4 regions of the Pseudomonas citronellolis genome follow, and region 4 is predicted to be linked to each of the others. Evidence: riboswitches for the same ligand, from Rfam matches in the RefSeq annotation. Region 4 holds a riboswitch; each other region holds the start of a gene.
What was found. Region 4 has a riboswitch for cobalamin ahead of PcP3B5_RS25990 (TonB-dependent receptor domain-containing protein). Riboswitches for the same ligand answer to the same signal wherever they lie in the genome.

Region 1 (5,461 bases), 1.9 Mb from region 4:
GATGCCGCCCAGCAGCAGGATGCGTTTGCCGTTCACGGCTTGCGCACCGCCAGCAGGGTGATCGGCAGGGCCGCGCGCCAAGTGTCGAAACCGCCCAGGGGCTGCGCCTGGGCCACCTGCAGGCGCACCAGCTCGCCGCCGTGGCGTTCGCGCCAGCCGACCAGGGCCGCCTCGCTCTGCAGGGTCACCGCGTTGGCCAGCAGCCGGCCGCCGGGCTTGAGGCAATCCCAGCAATACTCCAGCACGCCCGGCACGGTGACGCCGCCGCCGATGAAGATGGCGTCCGGCGCCTCCAGGCCCTCCAGGGCTTCCGGTGCGCGCCCGGCCACCAGTTGCAGGCTGGGCACGCCGAGGGCGTCGCGGTTGTGGGCGATGTGCCCGAGACGGCTTTCCTCGGCCTCGATGGCGAAGGCCCGGCAACTGGGGTGCGCGCGCATCCACTCGATGCCGATGGAGCCGCAGCCGGCGCCGACGTCCCAGAGCAGTTCGCCCGGCTCCGGGGCCAGGCGCGCGAGGGTCACCGCGCGCACGTCGCGCTTGGTCAGCTGGCCGTCGTGGCGGTAGGCGTCGTCGGGCAGGCCGGGGGTCAGCGCCAGGCGCCGGGCATCGGCGCCGGCCACGCAGTCGATGGCCAGAACGTTGAGCGCAGCGGCCTCGTCCAGCGACCAGTCGGCAGCCAGGCCGTCGATGCGCCGCTCGCGCTCGCCGCCCAGGTGTTCCAGCACGCTCAGCCGGCTCGGCGCGAAGCCGCGTTCACGCAACAGCGCGGCCACCGCTGCGGGGCTGCGGCCATCGGCGCACAGCACCAGCAGGCGGCGCCCCGGATGCAGGCGCGCGTTCAGCGCCGCCAGCGGGCGGCCCACCAGCGACAGCAGCTCCACGTCCTGCAGCGCCCAGCCCAGCCGCGCCGCCGCCAGGCTCACCGAGGACGGCGCCGGCAGCACGCGCATTTCCGCCGCCGGCAGTTGCCGCGCGAGGCTCGCGCCCACGCCGAAGAACAGCGGGTCGCCGCTGGCCAGCACGCAGGTGGGGGTGCCGCGCCGCGCCAGCAACGGCGCCATGTCGAAGGGGCTCGGCCAGCGCCTGCGCTGCGCGCCGATGCACGGCGGCAGCAGGGCCAGCTGGCGCTCGCCGCCGAACACATCGCTGGCCGCCAGCAGGGCGCGGCGGGCGGTCTTGCCGAGGCCGGCATAGCCGTCCTCGCCGATGCCGACGATGGTCAGCCAGGGCGTCATGGGGGTTCCTCTGCGTTGCGACACTGCGCCGCCGGCGTTTCGACGGGCAGGGTTTTCAAGGGGTCGGGCAAAGCGGGCATAATACAGCCTTCGTCGGTGCCCATCAGGGCCGAAGAGGGAACGCGCAGGAGCCATCCAAGCGCGGCTGCCCCCGCAACTGTAAGCAGCGAGTCCACGCGTCATTGGCCACTGGGAAACCGGGAAGGCCGCGTCGGGCAAAGACCTGCCAGCCAGGAGACCTGCCGACGGGACCAGTCGCGTGTGCAAGCATCGAGCGGGGTGTATCGATGTTGTAGATCCTCCCAATCAGGGGCGATCCGCAAGGTCACCGCGACCCAGCCATGGTGACCCTGTGCCGAATCTGCCGCCTGTTCCCCCTGTCGAAATCCGCCCGTCGCCCTGCCCGGGGCTGCTGCGCGTGGTCGCTTCCGGCGATGGCGGCATCTGCCGCATCAAGCTGCCCGGCGGGCGCCTCGACGCCAGCGGCGCCAGGGCCATCGCCCGCGCCGCCGAACGCCATGCCGACGGCGTGCTGGAGGCGACCAACCGCGCCAACCTGCAGATCCGCGGCGTGCACGAAGGCGCCGGCGCGGCGCTGTCCGCCGAGCTGCTGCGGGCCGGGCTGGGCCCGCGGGTGGCCGCCGCCGACGACGTGCGCAACCTGCTGCTCAGCCCCGCCGCCGGCCTCGACCCGGCCCAGGCCCTGGATGTCGCGCCGCTGGCCGCCACGCTGCTCGACCTGCTGCAGGACGAGCCACGCTTCCACGGCCTGTCGCCCAAGTTCGCCCTGCAACTGGATGGCGGCGAATCCCTGGCGATGCTCGAACACCCCCACGACATCTGGCTGTCGGCCATGGACGCCGGGCGCTTCGCCTTCGGCCTGGCCGGCTGCCCGCCGCTGCGCGCGCAGGACAGACCCGCGCTCGCCGCCGTCGCCAGCGAACAGCTGCCGGCCCTGGTCGAGGCGCTGCTGAACCTGTTCCTCGACCTGGCCGGAGAAGGCGTCTCGCGCATGCGCCAGTTGCTGGCGAAGGTGCCCGCGCAAGACCTGCTGGCGCGCCTCGATCTGCCGCTGCAACAGGACGTGGCCGACTGGCGCCGCGCCGCCGTCGAGCCCTTCGCCCACCTGGGCATCCGCCCGCAGCGCCAGGGCGGCCTGTGCAGCGTCGGCGCAGGCTTCGTCCTCGGCCGCCTGCACAGCGGGCTGCTGCGCGAACTGGCCGATCTCGCCGAACGCGAAGGCGACGGCAGCCTGCGCCTGACGCCCTGGCAGGGCCTGCTGCTGCCCAACGTGCCGGCTGCGCGCGCCAGCGCCGTGCTCGCCGCACTCGACAGCCAGGGCCTGATCATCTCGGCCGCACAGCCGCTGTCCCGGCTGGTGGCCTGCAGCGGCTCGGCCGGCTGCGCCCGCGGCCTGGCCGACACCAAGGCCGACGCCCTGCGCCTGGCCGAACGCCTGCGCGCGCCGCTGCCCGCCGGCGTGCACCTGTGCGGCTGCCCGCGCTCCTGCGCCGCCGCCCACGTGGCGCCGCTGACCCTGCTGGCCGTCGCCGACGGCCGCTACGACCTCTACCGCCGCGCCCCCGGCCACGCCGGCTTCGGCCAGCCGCTGGCGCGCGACCTGACCCTCGACGCCGCGGCCGACCGGCTGCGCGATCCCGGAGCCCTACCCGATGCTTGACTACATCCGCGACGGCCAGGCGATCTACCGCCAGTCCTTCGCCACCATCCGCGCCGAGGCCGACCTCTCGGCCATTCCCGCCGACCTGGAAAAGCTCGCCGTGCGGGTGATCCACGCCTGCGGCATGGTCGACGTGGTGCAGGACCTGCGCTTCTCCCCCGGCGCCGGCGCCATCGGCCGCGCGGCCCTGGCGGCGGGCGCACCGATCCTCTGCGACGCGCGCATGGTCGCCGAGGGCGTCACCCGCGCGCGCCTGCCGGCGGCCAACGAGGTGATCTGCACGCTCAACGAAGCGGACGTCCCGGCCCTGGCCCGCGAGCTGGGCAACACCCGCTCGGCGGTAGCCCTGGAGCACTGGCGCGAACACCTGGAAGGCAGCGTGGTGGTGATCGGCAATGCCCCCACCGCGCTGTTCTACCTGCTGGAAATGCTCGACGCCGGCGCGCCGAAGCCGGCGCTGATCCTCGGCTTCCCGGTGGGCTTCGTCGGCGCCGCCGAATCCAAGGACCTGCTCGCCGCCGACAGCCGCGGCGTGCCCTACGTCATCGTCCGCGGCCGCCGCGGCGGCAGCGCCATGGCCGCCGCCGCGGTGAACGCCCTGGCCACGGAGGTGGAATGATGACCGGCCGCCTGCTCGGCCTGGGCGTCGGCCCCGGCGACCCCGAGCTGATCACCCTCAAGGCCCTGCGCCTGCTGCAAGCCGCGCCCGTGGTCGCCTACTTCGTGGCCAAGGCCAAGCACCGCGCCGGCCACGGCGGCAACGCCTTCGGCATCATCGAGCAGCACCTGGGCGACAGCCAGCAGCGCCTGCCCCTGGTGTACCCGGTGACCACCGAGAAGCTGGAGCCGCCGCTGACCTACGAGGGCGTCATCAGCGACTTCTACGACACCGCCGCCGAGCAGGTCGCCGGCCACCTGGAAGCCGGCCGCGACGTCGCGGTGATCTGCGAGGGCGATCCGTTCTTCTATGGCTCCTACATGTACCTGCACGACCGCCTGGCCGAGCGCTACCCGGCCGAAGTGGTGCCCGGCGTGTGCTCCATGCTGGGCAGCGCGGCGGTGCTCGGCGTGCCGCTGGTGTACCGCAACCAGAGCCTGTCGGTGCTCTCCGGCGTGCTGCCGGAAGACGAACTGAAGCAGCGCCTGGCGGCCGCCGACGCGGCGGTGGTGATGAAGCTCGGGCGCAACTTCGACAAGGTCCGCCGCGTGCTCCGTGAACTGGGCCGCGACGGCGGCGCGCACTACGTGGAACGGGCAACCATGCGCGAGCAGCGCATCGTGCCGCTGGACGAGGTGGACCCGATGGCCTCGCCCTACTTCTCCATGGTGGTGATCCCCGGGCAGAGGTGGCGCGGTTGATGAACGCCTCCCCCGCCATCGTCATTCTCGGCGCCAGCGCCCTGGCCACCGCCCGGCGCCTGCAGGCGCTTTATCCACAGGCGCGCATCCACGGCCTGCAGGGCCGCGTCGACGGCGCCGAGGAAAGCTACCAGGACTTCGGCGACACCCTGCGCGCGCTCTATCGTAATGACACCCCGATCATCGCCCTGTGCGCCGCCGGCATCGTCATCCGCAGCCTGGCCCCGGCGCTGCAGGAAAAAGGTGCGGAGCCACCGGTGCTGGCCGTAGCCGAGGACGGCAGCGCGGTGGTGCCGCTGCTGGGCGGCCTGGCCGGGGTCAACCGCCTGGCCCGGGAAATCGCCGCCGCGCTGGACGTGGCGCCGGCCATCACCACCAGCGGCGAGCTGCGCTTCGGCACCTGCCTGCTGGAGCCGCCGCCAGGCTACGCCCTGGCCGACATCGAGCAGGGCAAGCGCTTCGTCGCCGACCTGCTGGGTGGAGAAAGCCTGCGCATTGACGGCGACGCCCCCTGGCTGGCCGCAGCGCGCCTGCCGCTGGCCGAGGACGCCAGGCGCAGCGTGCGGGTGACCTGCGAGGCACGCCCGGCGCAGCGCGACGAACTGCTGATCCACCCACGGCGGGTGCTGGCGGAAGTCGCCGCGCCTGTGGACAACCTCGCCGAGCGAGTCCGCCAGGCCTTGCACGCGTCCGGACTGGCGGAGGCTGCCCTGGCCGCCCTGCTCGCTCCGCGCCGGTACATGGCCGATGCGAGCCTGGCCGAGGCCGCAAAGGCGCTCGACGTGCCGCTGCGCTTCATCGATGAGCAATCCTCGCCGGCGGCGCAGGATGGCATCCACCTGCGCCTCGCCGAATCCCCCGAGCAGGCCGCCGGCATCGGCCGCCCACGCGGGCGCCTGAGCGTGATCGGCCTCGGCCCCGGCGCCGCCGAGCACATGACACCGGCGGTGCGCCGCGCCCTGGACGAAGCCCAGGACCTGCTCGGCTACGAGACCTACGTGAAGATGGCCGAACCGCTGCGCGCGGACCAGGTGCGCCACTGCAGCGACAACCGCGAGGAGATGCAGCGCGCCCGCCACGCCTTCGAACTGGCCGCCAGCGGCCGGCGGGTGGTGGTGGTGTCGTCCGGCGACCCGGGCGTGTTCGCCATGGCCGCGGCGGTGGTCGAGGCGCTGCATGAAAGCAG
Region 2 (5,461 bases), 2.7 Mb from region 4:
CGCCGCTGAAGTGGCGCATGTCGCGGCGCTCGGCGATGGCGCGGTAGATGGCCGCGCGTTCCTCGGGGCTGTAGGCGTGCTCGTTCATGGGCGGAAGATCGCGGCGGCGGCCGCCGGGTTCGACGGCAGGTAGAAGTGGATATAGGACGCGGTCAGGCGGCCCAGGCGGAACACCGCCTCGGCCACCGGCTTGGCGTTCGGGCAGGTGCCGCGCAGGGCCGGCTCCAGTTGGCTGTCCAGCAGCGAATGGTGGAAGGTGTGGCCGCGCAGCGGGCCTTCCGGCAGTTCCACCTCCTGCAGGGCCAGGGCGGCAAGGCGCTTCTGCAGGGTGGCGCGGCCGGGCAGCAGGCCGAGCAGCCGACCGCTGCGGCCCTCGGCGTCGGTCAGGCCATCGAGCAGGTAGAGCATGCCGCCGCACTCGGCCAGCAGCGGCTTGCCGGCGGCATGGTGGGCGCGGATGGCCTCGGCCATGGCGCGGTTGTTCTCCAGCTGCGCCAGGTGCAGTTCCGGATAGCCGCCGGGTAGATAGAGGCTATCCACCTCCGGCAAGTATTCGTCGGTGAGCGGCGAGAAGAACTTCAGCTCGGCGCCCAGCTCGCGCAGCAGGTCGAGGTTGGCCTGGTAGAGGAAGGCGAAGGCGGCATCCCGCGCCACGCCGATGCGCACGCCGGCCAGGGACGCTTGCAGTTCGTGCTCGGTGGGCGCCGCGAAGCTCACCGGCGGCGGCAGGTCCACCGCGCTGCTGGCGGCCAGGGCGTCGGCGGCGGCGTCCAGGCGCGCGTCCAGGTCGGCCAGTTCCTCGGCCTGCACCAGGCCCAGGTGGCGGCTGGGCAGCTCCAGGTCGGCGCTGCGCGGCAACGCGCCGTACCAGCGGATCCACTCCGGCAGGCTGTCGCGCAGCAGGTCGCTGTGACGCTGGCTGCCGACGCGGTTGCCGAGCACGCCGGAGAACGGCAGGCCCGGCTGGTAGGTGGCCAGGCCCACGGCCAGGGCGCCGAAGGTCTGCGCCATGGCCTGGCCGTTGATCACGCCGAGCACCGGCACATCGAAGGTGCGCGCCAGGTCGGCCGCCGAGGGCGTGCCGTCGAACAGGCCCATCACCCCTTCGATGAGAATCAGCTCGGCCTCCCCTGCCGCTTCCCAGAGCAGCCGGCGGCTCTGCGCCTCGCCGACCATCCACAGGTCGAGCTGGTGCACGGGCGCGCCGCTGGCGCGGGCGAGGATCATCGGGTCGAGGAAGTCCGGGCCGACCTTGAACACCCGCACCCGGCGCCCCTGGCGCGCGTGCAGGCGGGCCAGGGCGGCGGTGACGGTAGTCTTGCCCTGCCCCGAGGCGGGAGCGGCGATCAGCAGCGCCGGGCACTGGCGCGCCTGGGGCATCAGAACTCCACTCCTTTCTGCGCCTTGATGCCGGCCTTGAAGGCGTGCTTGACCAGGCCCATCTCGGTGACGGTGTCGGCGGCGTCGATCATGCCCTGCTGGGCGGCGCGGCCGGTGACCACCACATGCTGGTGCGCCGGGCGCGCGGCGATGTCGGCCAGCACGGCGTCCAGCTCCAGGTAGCCGTGCTTGAGGGCGATGTTCAGCTCGTCCAGCAGCACCAGGCCGACGGCCGGGTCGGCCAGCAGCTCGCGGGCCACGTCCCAGGCCTGCCGGGCTTTCTCGATGTCGCGCCGGCGGTCCTGGGTCTCCCAGGTGAAGCCCTCGCCCATCACGTGGTAGCGCACCTGCTCGGGGAAGCGGCGGAAGAAGGCTTCCTCGCCGGTGCTCGCGGCGCCCTTGATGAACTGCACCACGCCGGCCTGCATGCCGTGGCCGAGGGCGCGGGCGAGCATGCCGAAGGCCGAGCTGCTCTTGCCCTTGCCGTTGCCGGTGAGCACCAGCAGCACGCCGCGCTCGTCCCGGGCCTGGGCGATCTTCTCGTCGATCACGTCCTTCTTGCGCTGCATGCGCGCGCGGTGGCGCTCGTCCTTTTCCGGGGATTCGCTCATCGTTGGGTCTCCTGGCCGAAGGCGGCCGTGCTCGCGATGCCAAGGCACCGGGGCTGAAGGGGCGTGCGGGAGGGACGACGGAAAGTAGCCGCGCGGCGCGGGGCCGTGGCTGGAAGGAGAATGCTCATCTGCCTGATCGCTCCACCGCTCTCACCCGCGCGGCTAGTAAACCGGGATGACGCGGGGCGATCGGAGCGCGGCCTGGGCAGCGCCCGACGGCTTCCTGCGCGTCGTCGTCGCTACGGGCCGGTCTCCGGGCTCGCGAGTGAAGGTCACCGGACCTCTGCGGCTGCGCCTTCCCATGCCGTTGGCACAGTGGCTGTTGCGTCCGCGTGACTCGCCTACCGTTGCGGGGGCAGCGCCGGAATGACCGAATTGGCTCGGTTGCACCGGCTTCCCTGTTTCACCTTCGGCCATGGCCGAGGGCACCTGTAGCAGGCGCGCAGCTTAGAGGCAGGCGGGGTGGCCGGTCAATCGGAGGCGGCGATGGGTCGCGCCTGCTGCGCGGGCGCGGCGGCCGGGTCCTGGCGGCACCAGCGCAGCCAGATGAACTGCAGCTGGACCAGGGTGGCGCGAGCCAGTTCGCGGTCCTCGGCCGGCAGCCGGTGGTCGTTTTCCAGGGCCTTGAACAGCGCCACGCTGGCCGCCTGCAGGGCCTGCTCGCGGCCGGCGCGCGGGCCGCCGGCGAGCAGCAGGTCGTGCAAACACAGCAGGTAGGCGTCGCGGGCCCGGCGCACGGGGCCGCGGGCAGCGGTCAGGCGCGCGCGCAGGAACAGCAGCTCGTCGCCCAGGTCCAGCGCCAGCAGGCCGCCGCGCCAGCGCGCGCGGCGCTCGGCCGGCAGGTTCTTGTAGAACTGCGCCAGGCGCAGCAGGCGGTCGGCGCTGCGGCCGTCGAACCAGACCTCCAGCGGCGGCAACGGACCGCGGGTGAGCCGCGCGAGGTCGGCGAGGATGGCCGCCAGCACGCGGCGGTAATGGCGCTGCCCGGGCGCCAGGCGCACCAGGTTGAACACCAGCACGGCGAAGGCCACGCCGATCACGGTGGCCAGCGCCGAATTGAGGAAGTGGCCGAGGTCGTAGCTCATCGCGTTGCTCGGCCCGATGTTCTTCACATAGAAGATGCAGAAGGACGAGGCGATGGCGGCGATCGGCGGCCGCGTCATGCACAGCGCGGCGATGAACAGCGGCACGCCCAGCACCAGCGCCAACGCCGGGAAGCCATCGCACAACGGCAGTATCACCAGGCCTGCGACGCCGGCAAAAGGTACCGACAGGACGATGCCGCGCAGGAAGTTCAGCCCGGCGCCGGCCGGGTTGTCGCGGCTGGCGAACAGGCTCAGCACCACGCCGGTGATGGACACCGCGCCCAGGCCGCTGGGCCAGGCCGTGGCCAGCCAGAAGGCCGACACGCAGAGGAACGCCAGGGCGCTGCGCAGGCCGTAGAGCAGACCGCGTTCGATGTCGCGGTGCCAGACGATCACCCCCGGCGCGTTGCGCGGCGCCTCGCCGTAGACCAGCGCCTGCATGCTGCGCTGGGCCTCGCCGGCCATCTCCAGGGTGCGCGCCAGGCATTCCAGGCACAGGCGTTGCTGGGCGTTGTCGCGTTCCCGCGCGGCGGCGCCGAGGCGTTCGCGGCAGTCCTCGAAGGCGCGGTACTCAGCCTTCTCCAGCAGCACCATGACCTCGCGCCGCCAGGGCTCCAGCGCGGCCGCCGCGGCCTGGTCCAGCAGCCGCCATTCCCGCGCCACCTTGCGCGCCGCACGCAGCAGGCCCAGCAGGTCGGCGTTCAGCACCCGCAGCGCCTGGGCCCGGCGCCGGCCGCTCTCGCCCTCGAACCAGGCGTGTTCGCGCTGCGCGTCCACCGCCACGATGCGGCCCATGGCGCGGATCAGCGGGCCGCGCTCGTCGGCGCCGGTCAGTTCGGCAGCGGCCGCCTGCAGGCCGGTTTCCCAGGCGCCCCTGCCCTGCTCCGCCAGTTGCTGCTGCACGCGCCGCGGCCAGAGCACGATGCTCACCAGCGATGCGCAGAGGATGCCCAGGCCGATCTCCGAGCAGCGCGCCACGGCCTGGTCGAACACCGTCATGGGCGCGGCGCTGGAAGGCAGCGCGATGATCGCCGTGGTATAGCCGGCGAGCACGAAACCGTAGGAAGAGAAGTTCTGCAGCAGCGAAGCGCCGGCGGTGCAGAACGCCAGCCAGGCGGCCATGGCCAGCAGGAATGGCAGCGGCGCCTGGCCGAACTGGGCGATCAGCGCCACCGAAACCACGGCCCCGATGCAGGTGCCGAGCAGGCGGAACACGCTCTTGGCCAGCACCATGCCGCTCAGCGGCTGGCTGACCACGAATACCGTGACCAGCGCCCACTGCGGTTGCTGCAACTCAAAGCGGAACGCCAGGTAGAGCGCGAGAATGCCGGCCATCAGCGACTTGCTGGCGAACTGCAGGTCCGTGCGACGCGGGCGCAGCACGGCGCGAAAGAACTCGGTGAACAGCGAGAGGAAGGCAGGCATGCAGACATACCGGCAAAATCGTTGACCGAACTATTAAATAGCTTGCTAACAATGTCAAGAAACATCCTGTAACCGCCCTGAGTGGAAGGCGACGGATGGTCTCGTCACACAACTCCGCTAGACTCCGTGGGATGACCGAAACCGCTCAAGCCGGCCAGCTGCGCCTGGACACCTCCGCCTCCCCGCCCCTGCTGCAAGTCAGCGGCGACTGGACGCTCGCCCATTTCGCCGACCTGCAGCGCCAGGTCGGCGCCCTCGACGGCCAGCGGACCCACGCCGGGGGCTTCGACTTCAGCCGGCTCGGCGCCCTCGACACCGCCGGCGCCAGCCTGCTCGCCGACCTGATCGGCGCCAGCGGCCTGCAGCGCCTGGACGAGATCGCCGCCGAGGTGCCCAGGGAGCGCCGCGACCTGCTGCGCGCGGTGGGCAGCTCCATCACCCAGTGCCGCCTGCACGAGAAGAAGCCGCCGCCAGGCAACGCCCTGGTCGACCTGCTGGAACGCATCGGCCGCGCCATGGAGGTCTTCTGGAAGGACCTGGTGGGCGTGCTCGGCTTCATCGGCCTGACCCTCGAAAGCCTGGCGCGCTGCGCCCTGAACCCACGGCGCTGGCGGCCCACCTCGCTGGCCGCGCACATGGAGCAGACCGGCCTGGACGCCGTGCCCATCGTGGCCCTGCTGACCTTCATGGTCGGCGCCGTGGTGGCCTTCCTCGGCGCCACCGTGCTGAACAAGTTCGGCGCGGCCATCTACACCGTCGACCTGGTGGGCTTCTCGTTCCTGCGCGAGTTCGGCGTGCTGCTCACCGCCATCCTCCTCGCCGGGCGCACCGCCAGCGCCTTCACCGCGCAGATCGGCTCGATGAAGTCGAACCAGGAGATCGACGCCATCCGCGCCCTGGGCCTGGACCCGATGGAACTGCTGGTGCTGCCGCGGGTGCTGGCGTTGCTGCTGGTGCTGC
Region 3 (5,461 bases), 3.3 Mb from region 4:
CCGGCGGCGAAGGCGTTGATGCCGCTGTCCTCCAGCAGGTACACCGGCGGCACCGGGGTGCCCGAGGCGATGGCCATTTCCTCGACCACGTTGAGCACCCGGCGTTCATCGGCGTCGCGGGCGTCCAGGTTGATCAGCCGGCCGCCCAGGCGCTCGGCCACGGCGCGGCCGCCCAGGCGCAGCTGGCGGTGCTTGTACCAGGCGCCGACGATCACCACGCCGACCACCACCAGCGCCACCCACAGGTAGAGTTCGAAGTCGGGCAGGCGCTGCGGCGAGGTCCAGTGGCTGGCGGGCTCGCCGATGTGGCGCCAGAGCCAGCCCAGGACCAGGCTGGTGAGCGTCACCAGGCAGGCCACCGCCGCGGCCAGGAGCAGGATCAGCCGGCCGGTCTGGCGGCGGGCGCGGTCCTGGTGCTGGAAGAAGTTCATCGCGCGGGCCGCCCGTCAGAAGGCGACCTTGGGCGCGTCCTGGATCTGCTGGCTGTCGGCGAACTCCAGCTGCGCGACCTCGGCCTTGTGGCCGAAATTCGCCGCCAGCACCACGGCGGGGAACGACTGGCGGTAGGCGTTGTATTCCATCACCGCGTCGTTGTAGGCCTGGCGGGCGAAGGCCACCTTGTTCTCGGTGCTCGACAGCTCCTCGGTGAGCTGCTGCAGGTTCTGCGAGGCCTTGAGGTCCGGGTAGGCCTCCATGGTCACGTTGAGCCGCCCCAGCGCGCCGCCCAGGGCGCCCTCGGCGTTGGCCAACTGGGCCAGGCCGGCGGCGGCGCCGGGCTGGCTGGCGGCGGCCTTGAGCCCGGCCACCGCGGCATTGCGCGCGGCGATCACCGCCTCCAGGGTTTCCCGCTCGTGCTTGAGGTAGGCCTTGGCGGTTTCCACCAGGTTGGGGATCAGGTCGTAGCGCCGCTTGAGCTGCACCTCGATCTGCGCGAAGGCGTTGCGGTAGCGGGCGCGCAGGTTCACCAGGCGGTTGTAGATGGCGATGACGCCGAAGAACAGCACGGCGAGGACGAGCAGGGTGACCAGGGAGGAAACCGACATGGGAGGTCCTTTTCGAGCGTCGGGAAAGGTCCGCCGATGATAGCGGAAAGCTTCCACGGCGGAAGGAAAGGCATCACGGGCTGTGCCCGGAAGCGGAAGCATGCTGTAAAGGGCTGCCCTTGACGCCCCGCCGCACCGATGGTCAGATGCGGGCCGTTCCAGGTGTCTCATGCCGCCGTGCATGAGGTGAAACGGGAAGCCGGTGCGTCGCCCTTGGCGATCAGTCCGGCGCTGCCCCCGCAACGGTAAGCGAGCGGGGCATCCACGAGGCCACTGTGCTCAGGCATGGGAAGGCGGATGCTCCAGAACCCTCGCAAGCCCGGAGACCGGCCTGGAGCGTTGTTGGCAAACCCGCGGTGGGCGGGCGTGAGCCGGATTCCGGACGCGCTCGCGCCGGAACTCGCTGCGCCGCCTGCGAAATTCCCGTTTCGAGGCGATCACCTTGCACTTCCCTTCTTCCGAATCCGCACTTCGGCTTGCCCCCTGGCTCGCCGGCCTGTGCCTGAGCCCCTGCCTGAACGCCGAGCCCCTGGGCCTGCGCGATGAAATCGTCAGCGCCCCTTCGGTGGAGTCCACCACCGTCGCCGAGATGGCCCGCTACGGCAGCAAGCTCGAAGTCATCGAGCGCGAGCAGATCGAGCGCGCCGGCCCTAGCGCCGACATCACCCGCGTGCTGCAGATGTACGTGCCCGGCCTGTTCGTGGCGCCGAAGAACGGCCCCTTCGACTACGGCACCTACTCGCTGCTGGGCGGGCGCAACGACGACACCCTGATCCTGCTCGACGGCGTGCGCCTGAACAACCGCCTGTACGGCGGCCTCTACCTGGACACCCTGCCGATCACCGCGGTGGAGCGCATCGAGGTGCTCAAGGGCGGCCAGGGCCTGCTGTTCGGTACCCAGGCGGTGTCCGGGGTGATCAACATCGTCACCCGCAGCGCGCGCAGCCGCGAGGCTTCCGGCGAGGTCAACCTGGGCCTGGACAGCTTCCGCGGGCGCAATGGCGATGCGCGGGTGGAGAAGGTGCTGGAGAACGGCCTGGGCGACCTCGGCCTGCTGGCCTACGTCAGCCACAACCGCTCCGACGGCTACAAGCCGTTCCGCGAACAGGACATGACCGCCACCGTCAGCGACAAGCGCCGCTCCTACGACGTCAACGTGTTCGGCGCCAAGGCCATCCAGGCTTTCGGCGACAGCTCGCGCCTGGAGCTGTTCTACCAGTACGCCGACGCCGACCTGGACTTCGCCCGTCCGGCGGACAACCACCACACCAGCAACGACCGCATCCAGCAGATCGCCACGGCGACCTTCGAGCAGCGCCTGAACGACGACTTCAGCTGGTTCGCCAAGGCCCACCTGAACGACTGGGACACCCGCTACACGCGCATCTACAACCTCGCCGGCGGCGGCACCCGCACGCTCAACCACAACGACTACTGGGGCTTTACCGACTGGGGCGCGCAGCTGGAGGGCAAGGCGCGCCTGGCCGGCGGCCACGAGCTGGTCTTCGGCAGCGACAACCAGTGGTACAAGGGCCAGGACGACGTGCTGATCATCGACAACGACAAGGCCGAGTCCCACGCCCTGTACGCGCAGTTGCGCCCGCAGCTGGACCTGCTGCCGAACTGGCACCCCAGCCTGGGCGTGCGCCGCGAGGAAATGAGCGGCGGCGAGGGCGCCACCGTGTGGATGCTCACCTCGCTCTACGACCTCAGCGACCAGCTCAAGCTGCGCGGCCAGCTGGGCACCGCCTTCAAGCTGCCCAACGCCGAGCAGCTGTTCGTCAACGAGCCGGGCAGCGAGATCGGCAACCGCGACCTCAAGCCTGAGCGCAGCCGCAACGCCGAGCTGGGCCTGGACTACAGCGGCGCGCTGTTCGGCCAGCCCTGGAGCGGCAGCGTCACCATCTTCCGCCGCGAGATAAAGGACCTCATCACCCTGGCCGGCGACCAGTGGGTGAACGGCGACGGCGAGATCGAGGTGCGCGGCATCGAGGCCAACGGCCAGTGGCGGCTGGGCGAGCACTGGCAGCTGGACGCCGACGCCACCCGCAACCTGGTGGACACCCGCGAGGGCGTGACCGTGAACAACATCCCGCACTTCTTCGCCCGCACCCGCCTGGGCTACGACCAGGGCCCGTGGGGCTTCGGTATGGCGCTGCGCTACGTCGGCTCCATCGTCAGCCCCCAGGGCGACGACTACGGCCACTACAGGGTGCTCGACGGTGATGCCTACCGCTACCTGGACGGCGCCCGCCGCCACCGCCTGAGCCTGCTGCTGGAGAACCTGCTGGACCGCGACTACGCCACCAGCCGCACCACCAACGGCATCCGCCAGGTGGACAACCTGGGCCGCCCGCGCACCGCCGAGCTGCGCTACACCTTCAGCTTCTGAGGTGGCCATGGACCAGGCGCTGCTGATTGTAGGCCCCCTCGCGGGCGCCCAGGGCGAGGCCTTGCGCGCCGAGCTGGCGGCAACCCACCGCGCCGTGACGCTGGTCGATACCAGCGACGGCTTCGACGCCCTGTGGCCGGCCATCCGCGCGCAGCTGCAAGCGGGCAGGGCGCTGTTGCTGGTGGATATGGAACCGGCCAGCGACGGCGCCTACCTCGACTGGCTGCGCGGCGAGGTGGCGCAACTGGCCGGCGACTTCCCCCAGGCGCCGTGCCCGCGGATGACCGCCTCGGCCCTCGGCCGCCGTGGCCTGGACGCCCGGCTGGTCGGTGCAGCCATCGACGACGGCCGCCAGCAGCTGGAATGCCGCACCGTCGGCCCGGTGCCGGAACAACCGGACTGGTCGGCGCCGCCGCCGCACAAGCGCCAGGTGTTCCTCTGCACCGGCCCGCGCTGCGTGCGCCGCGGCGCTTTGCCCTTGTGGAAGGCGCTGCGCCGCGAACTGGCCCGGCGCGAGCTGATCGAAACCGCCGAAGGCGTGCTGCTGACCCGCACCGGTTGCCAGTTCCCCTGCAACCGCGGGCCGCTGCTGACGGTCTACCCGGATCGTTGCTGGTACGGCGTGCATGACGAGGCCCAGGTGCTGCGGGTGGTGGAGCAGCACCTGGCGGGCGGCGAGCCGGTGGCCGAACTGCTGATCGAGGGCGCGCCATGAAAGGCTTCGCCCTGCTGCTGGGGCTGTTGGTGGCGGCGTCGGCCCTGGCCGCCGAGGACTACCGCAACTGCGGTGAGACCTGGCACCTGGCCAAGGCGCCCGAGCGCATCCTCGCGCTCAACCAGCACGCCGCCGACCTGCTGCTGGAACTGGGCGCCGGGGCGCGGCTGGCGGGTGTGGCCTATCTGGACGACCCGGGGCCGCAGTTGCAGGGCGACCGCTACCGCGGCGTGCCCGTGGTGTCGGCGCGCTATCCGTCCACCGAACTTCTCTACGCGTTGCGCCCGGACCTGGTGGTGGGTGGCTTCGCCACGGCCTTCGACCCCGGGCGCGGGCGCGCCGAACTGGCCGCCGCCGGGATCGCCAGCTACCTGCTGGAGGCGGCCTGTGCTCAGCGCACGGGAGATGGCTTCGGCAACGTGCGCGACGACCTGCGCACCCTGGGCCGGCTGCTCGGCGTCGAGGCGCGCGCCCAGGCGCTGATCGACGCCCAGCAGGCCGATCTGCGCGCGGCGGCCGCCAGGGCTGACGGCCGCGCGCCGCTGCGGGTGTTCTACCTCGACAGCAGCGACGCCGGCCTGGCCAGCCAGGGCGGGCGCGGCTTCGTCAGCGAGCTGCTGCGCGCCGCCGGAGCGCGCAACCTGTTCGAGGCGGTGGCGCTGCGCGGCTACCTGGCCAGCCCCGAAACGCTGCTCGCGGGCGACCCGGACGTGATCCTGCTGGCCGATGCGCGCTGGTCGCCGGCGGCGGAGAAGGTCCGCTACCTGCGCGCGCACCCGCTGCTCTCGCGGCTGCGCGCGGTGCGCGAAGGGCGCTTCGTGACGTTGCCGTTCAGCCAGTTGGTGCCGGGCGTGGAAAGTGGCCGTGCGGCGCGGTCGCTGGCCGAGGCCCTGTATCCCTGAGCCCGCTCAGAAGCGCACGTCCACCACCACGCTGTCGCTGTAGGTGCCGGCTGGCGGCGTGGGCTGGTCGGGGAGGATTTCCGCGCGGTAGTCGAAGCCCTGGTAGGTGAGGCCGTCGAGGCTGCCGGGGTTCAGTTCGGCGCTGCTGCTGGGGCGCCTTTCAGTGCCCGCAGAGCCCCAGCGCTCGCTGCCGCTGCTCGACTTGTACAGCTCGTAGGCCAGGCGGTTGCCGCCGCTGGCCATATGCCGCTGGCCGCCGCTGGCGTTGACGCCGTCGCTCAGGCCGACGTCGTAGCTCGTGCCCTTGGAGCAGCGCACCTGGATGCGCTGCTGCACCGGGCGGAAGCCGGCGATCAGCGGCGCGCTGCCGAAGTTCACGGCGGGCGCGTTGAGCTGGCAGTCGCGGCGG
Region 4 (5,461 bases):
GCGAGCGCGCGGGATCGATCAGCCCGAGGTCGCCCAGGCGGATGTGCCGCTCCAGGCAGTAGCCGCGCAGGGCGAAGGGGTTGCCCAGCAGCAGCGGCTCGGCCAGGCCCTCGGCCTTGAGGAACTGCGCCGCCTCGATGGCGCGGCGGTCCAGGGCGTCGGGGAAGACCACCCGCGGCGGGTTCTGCCGGGCGGCCCGGCGGCAGTCGTCGAACAGTTTCATGGGGCCTCTCCCTGCACGCGCCGGCTCAGTTCCGCGGCGCTCGGCCAGGGTTGCCCGCGCAGGTGCAGCAGGCTCAGCAGCATGGCCACGTAGAGCGCGCTGGACAGCCGGTTGAGGGCGTGCAGCAGGTCCGCGCGGCGCAGCTTGAAGCCGGTCTCCATGAACACCTGGGCGGCGCAGATTTCCACCTCGCGGACCTTGGCCCGCAGCAGGTTGAGCAGCGCCGGCGCGCGGCCGTGGCCGCACTCGGGCACCAGGTGGTCGTGGCCCAGGTATTTCAGCGGCGCGTGGGACAGGCGGTGCAGCACGGCCTCGTCGAGCCCGCCGACGGCGAACCCGGCCAGCTCCTCGTCCAGCACGTCGGCGCGCATCAGTTGGCCGAGCAGCGAACGGATGTCGGCCAGCCAGGCGGCCAGCTCGGCCGGCTCCGGCAGCTCCACCTGCAGCCACACCGCCAGGGCGATGGCCGCGTCCAGCTGGGCGCGGAACTGCAGGCGCGGGTCGTTCTTAGCCACCAGTTCGTGGGCGTTCAGATGGGTCATGCCGGCGGGCTTGTCGGCCGGCGCCGAGCCGCACAGCTGGCAGGTCGCGGCGACGCGCCGGGCGCTGCCGGTCAGCCCGTGCACCGCCTGCAGGCACGGCGCGCCGTCCGCGTCCGGCTCTTCGGTCGCCCGGTACAGGCGGCCCTGTTCGTCATGGAACTTCAGCGACAGGTGGCGCTCGTCGATCAGCGCGCGGGCGGCGGGGGTCAACCGCGCGTCGGCGGGCAGCCGCAGCTCGGTGCCTTCGCTCAGGCCGTGGCGCTCGCGCAGCCAGCTTTCGGTGATGAAAGTGCTCATGGCCGCCTCACTGTTCCTGCCAGTTGGCCGGCCAGGCCACGTAGAGGAAGCGCACCCGGCTGGGGGTGCCGAACTCGATGGCGCTGCCCTTGGGAATGAACAGCAGGTCGCCGGGCTGGCCCACCAGGGTCTCGCCGTTCTGGCGGATGTGCAGCTCGCCCTCCAGCACCAGGTCCACTTCGTCGTAGTTCAGCGTCCAGGGGAAGAAGGCGTTTTCCCACTGCATGAAGCCGGCGCCCATGCTGCTGCCGTCCTCGGCGCCGACCACGTCGGTGATGCCGATCTGGTATTCGCCCGGCACGCCTTCCAGGCGGCCGAAGCGCACGCTGCCGCCCTTCACCAGCTTGATCCCGCCGGCGCCGGTGCGCGCCTCGAAGGCCGCCCGGGCCACGCTGGCGCCGCCCTGTTGCGCGGCCTTGCGCACCAGTTGGTCGACCAGTTGCGCATCCACTTCGGCGGGCAGCCGCGCCAGCACCTCGGCGCGAATCCGCGTCAACTCGTCCTCGCTCGGCCCGGCCGCGGCCGGTTCACTCGCGGCCGCCGCCGGCTCGCCGGCCACCCGCTCGACCAGCGCCAGGCCAGCCTGCTCGGCGACCGTACGCGCCTCGGGGGTGACGATGCAGCGCGGCAGCTCCACGGCCAGGGAACTCTGCCCGGCGGCGATGGCTTCACGGATGTCGTTGGCGGTAATCAGCTTCTTCATCTCAACAGGTCCTCGATCGGATTCCGTGCGTTCAACAGCGCGCGCAGGCGCTCGATGCTGGCGGGGTCGTCGCTGGCGGTGTGGACGATCGCGCCGTCGATGCCGTGGGCGCGCAGCAGGCGCTCGATGGCGGGCAGGTCGACGCCGGGCAGGTCGCACTTGCTGATCACCCCGATCAGCCGCTTGCCGGCGTGGATGTCCAGCAGCCCGGGCGGCAGCCGGCACTCCGTCGCATCGGCGGGGTGCACGTAGACCAGGGTGTCGACGTCGTCGGTGCTGGTGATCAGCGCGCGGTACAGGCGCGGGTGGCTGACGAACTCGCCGGGGGTGTCCAGCGCGCCGCCGGGGCCGTAGTCCAGCGCCTGGGTCTTGCGCGCCGCTTCGGGGTTGCCGCACAGGGCATTGAACAGGGTGGTCTTGCCGGCTCCAACGCCACCGATCAGGGCATAACGCGGCGCGTCCATGGTCAGCTCCTGGTCACCGGGCAGACGCTGTAGTCCAGCAGCCGGCCGAGGGCGGCGCAGGTCTGCGCCAGCGCCTCCTCCACCGCGCCGACGCTGCCGTGCAGCACCAGCGCGCCGCTGAAGCGGTCGAGGAAGCCGATGCGCACGTCGGCGGCCTTGGTGGCGAAGTCGCCGGCAATCATCGCGGTCTCGCCCGGGGTGAGGGTCATGATGCCGATGGCCTGCGCCCCAGGGACGCCGATCTTGCTCGACAGCTCCTCCTGGGGATGCGCGATCAGGTGCGCCAGGGTCACCTGCTTGCCCGGGACGAATTCCTGGATGATGCGCTCTTTGGACACGTGCTCCCCTCCTCTACTGCTTAGGAAGCTAACAAGTGCCCGGACGGCGGCCCTATCAAAATCCGGCAAAGTTTTCCGCCGCCCCGAAAGACCAGAAAACTCCTACAAAAACCGGCTGGAACGCCCGCGCGGCGCCGCATTGGCGGCTGCTGGCCGGAGCTTTCCGGCCGCGGTTCGCAGCGTGCTGAGTGACTTTGTCGCAGCCGCCGGGAAGCGCCCGGGCGCAGGCGGGGCGCCGCCATGGACGTGACGGACCGCAGAGGAAAGGGACGTCTGACGGACAGGTTCCGCATCGGCCCGACTTGCCCGGCCGCCGCGTTGTTCGTAAGGTGCGCACGTTTTCGTTCGAGGTAACGGGAAGCAGGTGAAAGGCCTGCGCTGCCCCCGCAACGGTAACCGACCGCAGGCCCCGTGCCTGCCGCGCTCCAATCCGCCACTGTGCGCCACGCATGGGAAGGCCGGGAGCGTGCGAGTCGGCAGCCCGGAGACCGCCCTCGACACGCATGACAGGTGTTGCGGAGGGCCGCACCTTCAAGCGCGGCCACTCCCGCCCTTGCCAGCCCTCCTCGAAAGTCCACTTTTGAGGAACCCCAGCGATGAAACTTTCCCGTCTTGCCCTGGCCGTCGCCGTGCTGCCCGCGGCGGCCTTCGCCGGCGACGATGCCGAACAGGCTTACCAACTGCCGTCGATGGTCATCACCTCGGCGCGCCAGGCCGAACCCCGCGGCCAGGCCACCGCGGCCAACACCGTCTTCACCCACGACGATATCGAGCGCCTGCAGGCGCGCAGCGTGCCCGAGCTGCTGCAGCGCGTGCCCGGCGTGCAGCTGAGCAACGCCGGCGGCCTGACCAGCTACTTCCTGCGCGGCACCAACCCCGGCCAGACCCTGGTGCTGGTGGACGGCCAGCGCATCGCCTCGGCCAGCAGCGGCATCGCCCGCCTGGACTACCTGAGCATCGACAACATCGAGCGCGTGGAAGTGACCCGCGGCCCGCGCTCGGCGCTGTACGGCGCCGACGCCATCGGCGGGGTGATCCAGATCTTCACCCGCCGCGGCGAAGCCGGCCTGCACCCGCAAGTGCGCCTGGCCGCCGGCAGCAACGGCACCTTCCAGCGCAGCGCCTCGCTCGCCGGCGGCGACGAGCGCACCCGCTTCGACCTCGGCGCCAGCCTCGACGAGAGCCGCGGCTACGACTACACCCGCGACAACGTCGGCGCCGACAGCGACCACGACGGCCAGCGCAACAAGGCCGTGCACCTGAACCTGGACCACCGCCTGAACGACGACTGGAAGGCCGGCTTCAGCCTCAACGACCAGCGCGGCGACAGCGAATACGACGACGCCTACAGCTACGCCCCCGCCGAGCCCCACGACGAGTTCCGCGTCAGCAGCTACAGCGGCTACCTCGAAGGCCAACTGACCTCGATGTGGAACAGCCGCGTGGAGCTGGGCCGCAGCTTCGACCGCAACAAGGCCGTCGGCGCCGCCGAGGTATGGAACAACGGCACCCTGGAAACCACCCGGCATTCGGCCAGCTGGCTCAACCGCCTGCAGCTGGATACCCGCAACCAACTAGCCCTGGGCGCGGACTGGTACGAGGACAAGGTCGAGGGCAGCACCGCCTTCGCCGAGGACAGCCGCACCAACCACGCCTTCTTCGCCCAGCACAGCTTCAAGGGCGAGGCCTTCTCCACCGAGCTGGGCCTGCGCCACGACGACAACGAGCGCTACGGCTCGCAGAACAGCTGGAACGCCGCCTTCACCCTGCCGGTGGGCGCCAGCCAGAGCTGGGTCGCCAGCTACGGCGAGGGCTTCCGCGCGCCGACCTTCAGCGACCTCTACTACCCCGGCGCCAGCAACCCGGACCTGAAGGCCGAGACCTCGAAGACCTACGAGCTGCAATGGCGCGGCGACTTCGCCGGCACGCACCTGGAGGCCGCGCTGTACCGTACCGAGGTGGACGACCTGATCGCCTGGGACAGCGCCAGCAACATGCCGCAGAACATCGCCAAGGCGCGCATCGACGGCTTCGAGGCCAGCCTGGCCCGTGAGGTCCTCGGCTGGCAGGCCAACCTCGGCCTGAGCATCCTCGACCCGCGCGACCGCGACACCGGCCACACCCTGCCGCGCCGCGCCCGGCGCACCCTGAGCCTGGACCTGGACCGCCAGTTCGGCGCCTTCGGCGTCGGCGGCACCTGGCGCGCGCTGAGCAACAGCTACGCCGACGCGGCCAACCAGGACCGCCTGGGCGGCTACGGCGTGCTCGATGTGCGCGGCAGTTGGCAGTTCAGCGAAACCCTGCGCTGGGACCTGAAGCTGCAGAACCTGCTGGACCGCGACTACGCCCGCGCCAGCTACCAGCGCCCGACCGATCCCATGGGCTTCCCCAGCGAAACCCTGCACTACAAGGAAGCCGGCCGCACCGCGCTGCTGGCGCTGACCTGGACGCCGGAGTTGTAGCCATCGCGGGCAGGGCCCGCTCCTACGAAGAGCACCTCGTCACGGCCCAGTAGGGGCAACTGTCTTGCTGACCGCGCCGAGGCGCTCTTCGTAGGATGGGTTGAGCCTGCGAAACCCATGCTGCCGTGGTGATGGGTATCGCTTCGCTCAACCCATCCTACGACGGCGTTTCTCCGCACTTCGAACGGACCTGGTCCACGATAGCCGGAACCACCGGCGCGTTTCGCGGATGAATCCTACGCAACCCCACCCACGCCATTCCAATGTAGGAGCGCGCCCTGCGCGCGATTTCGCGGGCAGGGCCCGCTCCTACAGGTTGCCGTGAGGCATGGCATTCTCACCCGTAGGAGCGGATTCATCCGCGATTCCGCCGGCAGGGCGGAGGCGCCCAGGCCAACCTTGGCGCCGCCGGGGATCGCCGTTAAACGGCGG

Region 1: another riboswitch for cobalamin. It lies ahead of cobG (precorrin-3B synthase); the one in region 4 lies ahead of PcP3B5_RS25990 (TonB-dependent receptor domain-containing protein).
Region 2: another riboswitch for cobalamin. It lies ahead of cobO (cob(I)yrinic acid a,c-diamide adenosyltransferase); the one in region 4 lies ahead of PcP3B5_RS25990 (TonB-dependent receptor domain-containing protein).
Region 3: another riboswitch for cobalamin. It lies ahead of PcP3B5_RS10355 (TonB-dependent receptor plug domain-containing protein); the one in region 4 lies ahead of PcP3B5_RS25990 (TonB-dependent receptor domain-containing protein).

Annotation. Positions count from the first base shown of each region.
Region 1 covers NZ_CP014158.1:870,760-876,220, reverse strand. The annotation lists gene PcP3B5_RS04035 (cobalt-precorrin-6A reductase) at 1-36, opposite strand, end outside; gene PcP3B5_RS04030 (bifunctional cobalt-precorrin-7 (C(5))-methyltransferase/cobalt-precorrin-6B (C(15))-methyltransferase) at 33-1,235, opposite strand; cobalamin riboswitch at 1,313-1,496, shown strand; gene cobG (precorrin-3B synthase) at 1,588-2,916, shown strand; gene PcP3B5_RS04020 (precorrin-8X methylmutase) at 2,909-3,535, shown strand; gene PcP3B5_RS04015 (precorrin-2 C(20)-methyltransferase) at 3,532-4,275, shown strand; gene cobJ (precorrin-3B C(17)-methyltransferase) at 4,275-5,461, shown strand, end outside.
Region 2 covers NZ_CP014158.1:1,658,911-1,664,371, reverse strand. The annotation lists gene bluB (5,6-dimethylbenzimidazole synthase) at 1-88, opposite strand, end outside; gene PcP3B5_RS07570 (cobyrinic acid a,c-diamide synthase CobB) at 85-1,380, opposite strand; gene cobO (cob(I)yrinic acid a,c-diamide adenosyltransferase) at 1,380-1,991, opposite strand; cobalamin riboswitch at 2,219-2,439, opposite strand; gene PcP3B5_RS07560 (FUSC family protein) at 2,462-4,501, opposite strand; gene PcP3B5_RS07555 (MlaE family ABC transporter permease) at 4,633-5,461, shown strand, end outside.
Region 3 covers NZ_CP014158.1:2,276,769-2,282,229, forward strand. The annotation lists gene PcP3B5_RS10345 (M48 family metallopeptidase) at 1-431, opposite strand, end outside; gene PcP3B5_RS10350 (LemA family protein) at 447-1,043, opposite strand; cobalamin riboswitch at 1,187-1,392, shown strand; gene PcP3B5_RS10355 (TonB-dependent receptor plug domain-containing protein) at 1,486-3,435, shown strand; gene PcP3B5_RS10360 ((2Fe-2S) ferredoxin domain-containing protein) at 3,443-4,150, shown strand; gene PcP3B5_RS10365 (ABC transporter substrate-binding protein) at 4,147-5,052, shown strand; gene PcP3B5_RS10370 (Csu type fimbrial protein) at 5,059-5,461, opposite strand, start outside.
Region 4 covers NZ_CP014158.1:5,931,823-5,937,283, forward strand. The annotation lists gene PcP3B5_RS25965 (phosphate acetyltransferase) at 1-223, opposite strand, end outside; gene eutT (ethanolamine utilization cob(I)yrinic acid a,c-diamide adenosyltransferase EutT) at 220-1,062, opposite strand; gene eutQ (ethanolamine utilization acetate kinase EutQ) at 1,070-1,765, opposite strand; gene PcP3B5_RS25980 (EutP/PduV family microcompartment system protein) at 1,762-2,229, opposite strand; gene eutS (ethanolamine utilization microcompartment protein EutS) at 2,232-2,567, opposite strand; cobalamin riboswitch at 2,878-3,077, shown strand; gene PcP3B5_RS25990 (TonB-dependent receptor domain-containing protein) at 3,164-5,029, shown strand.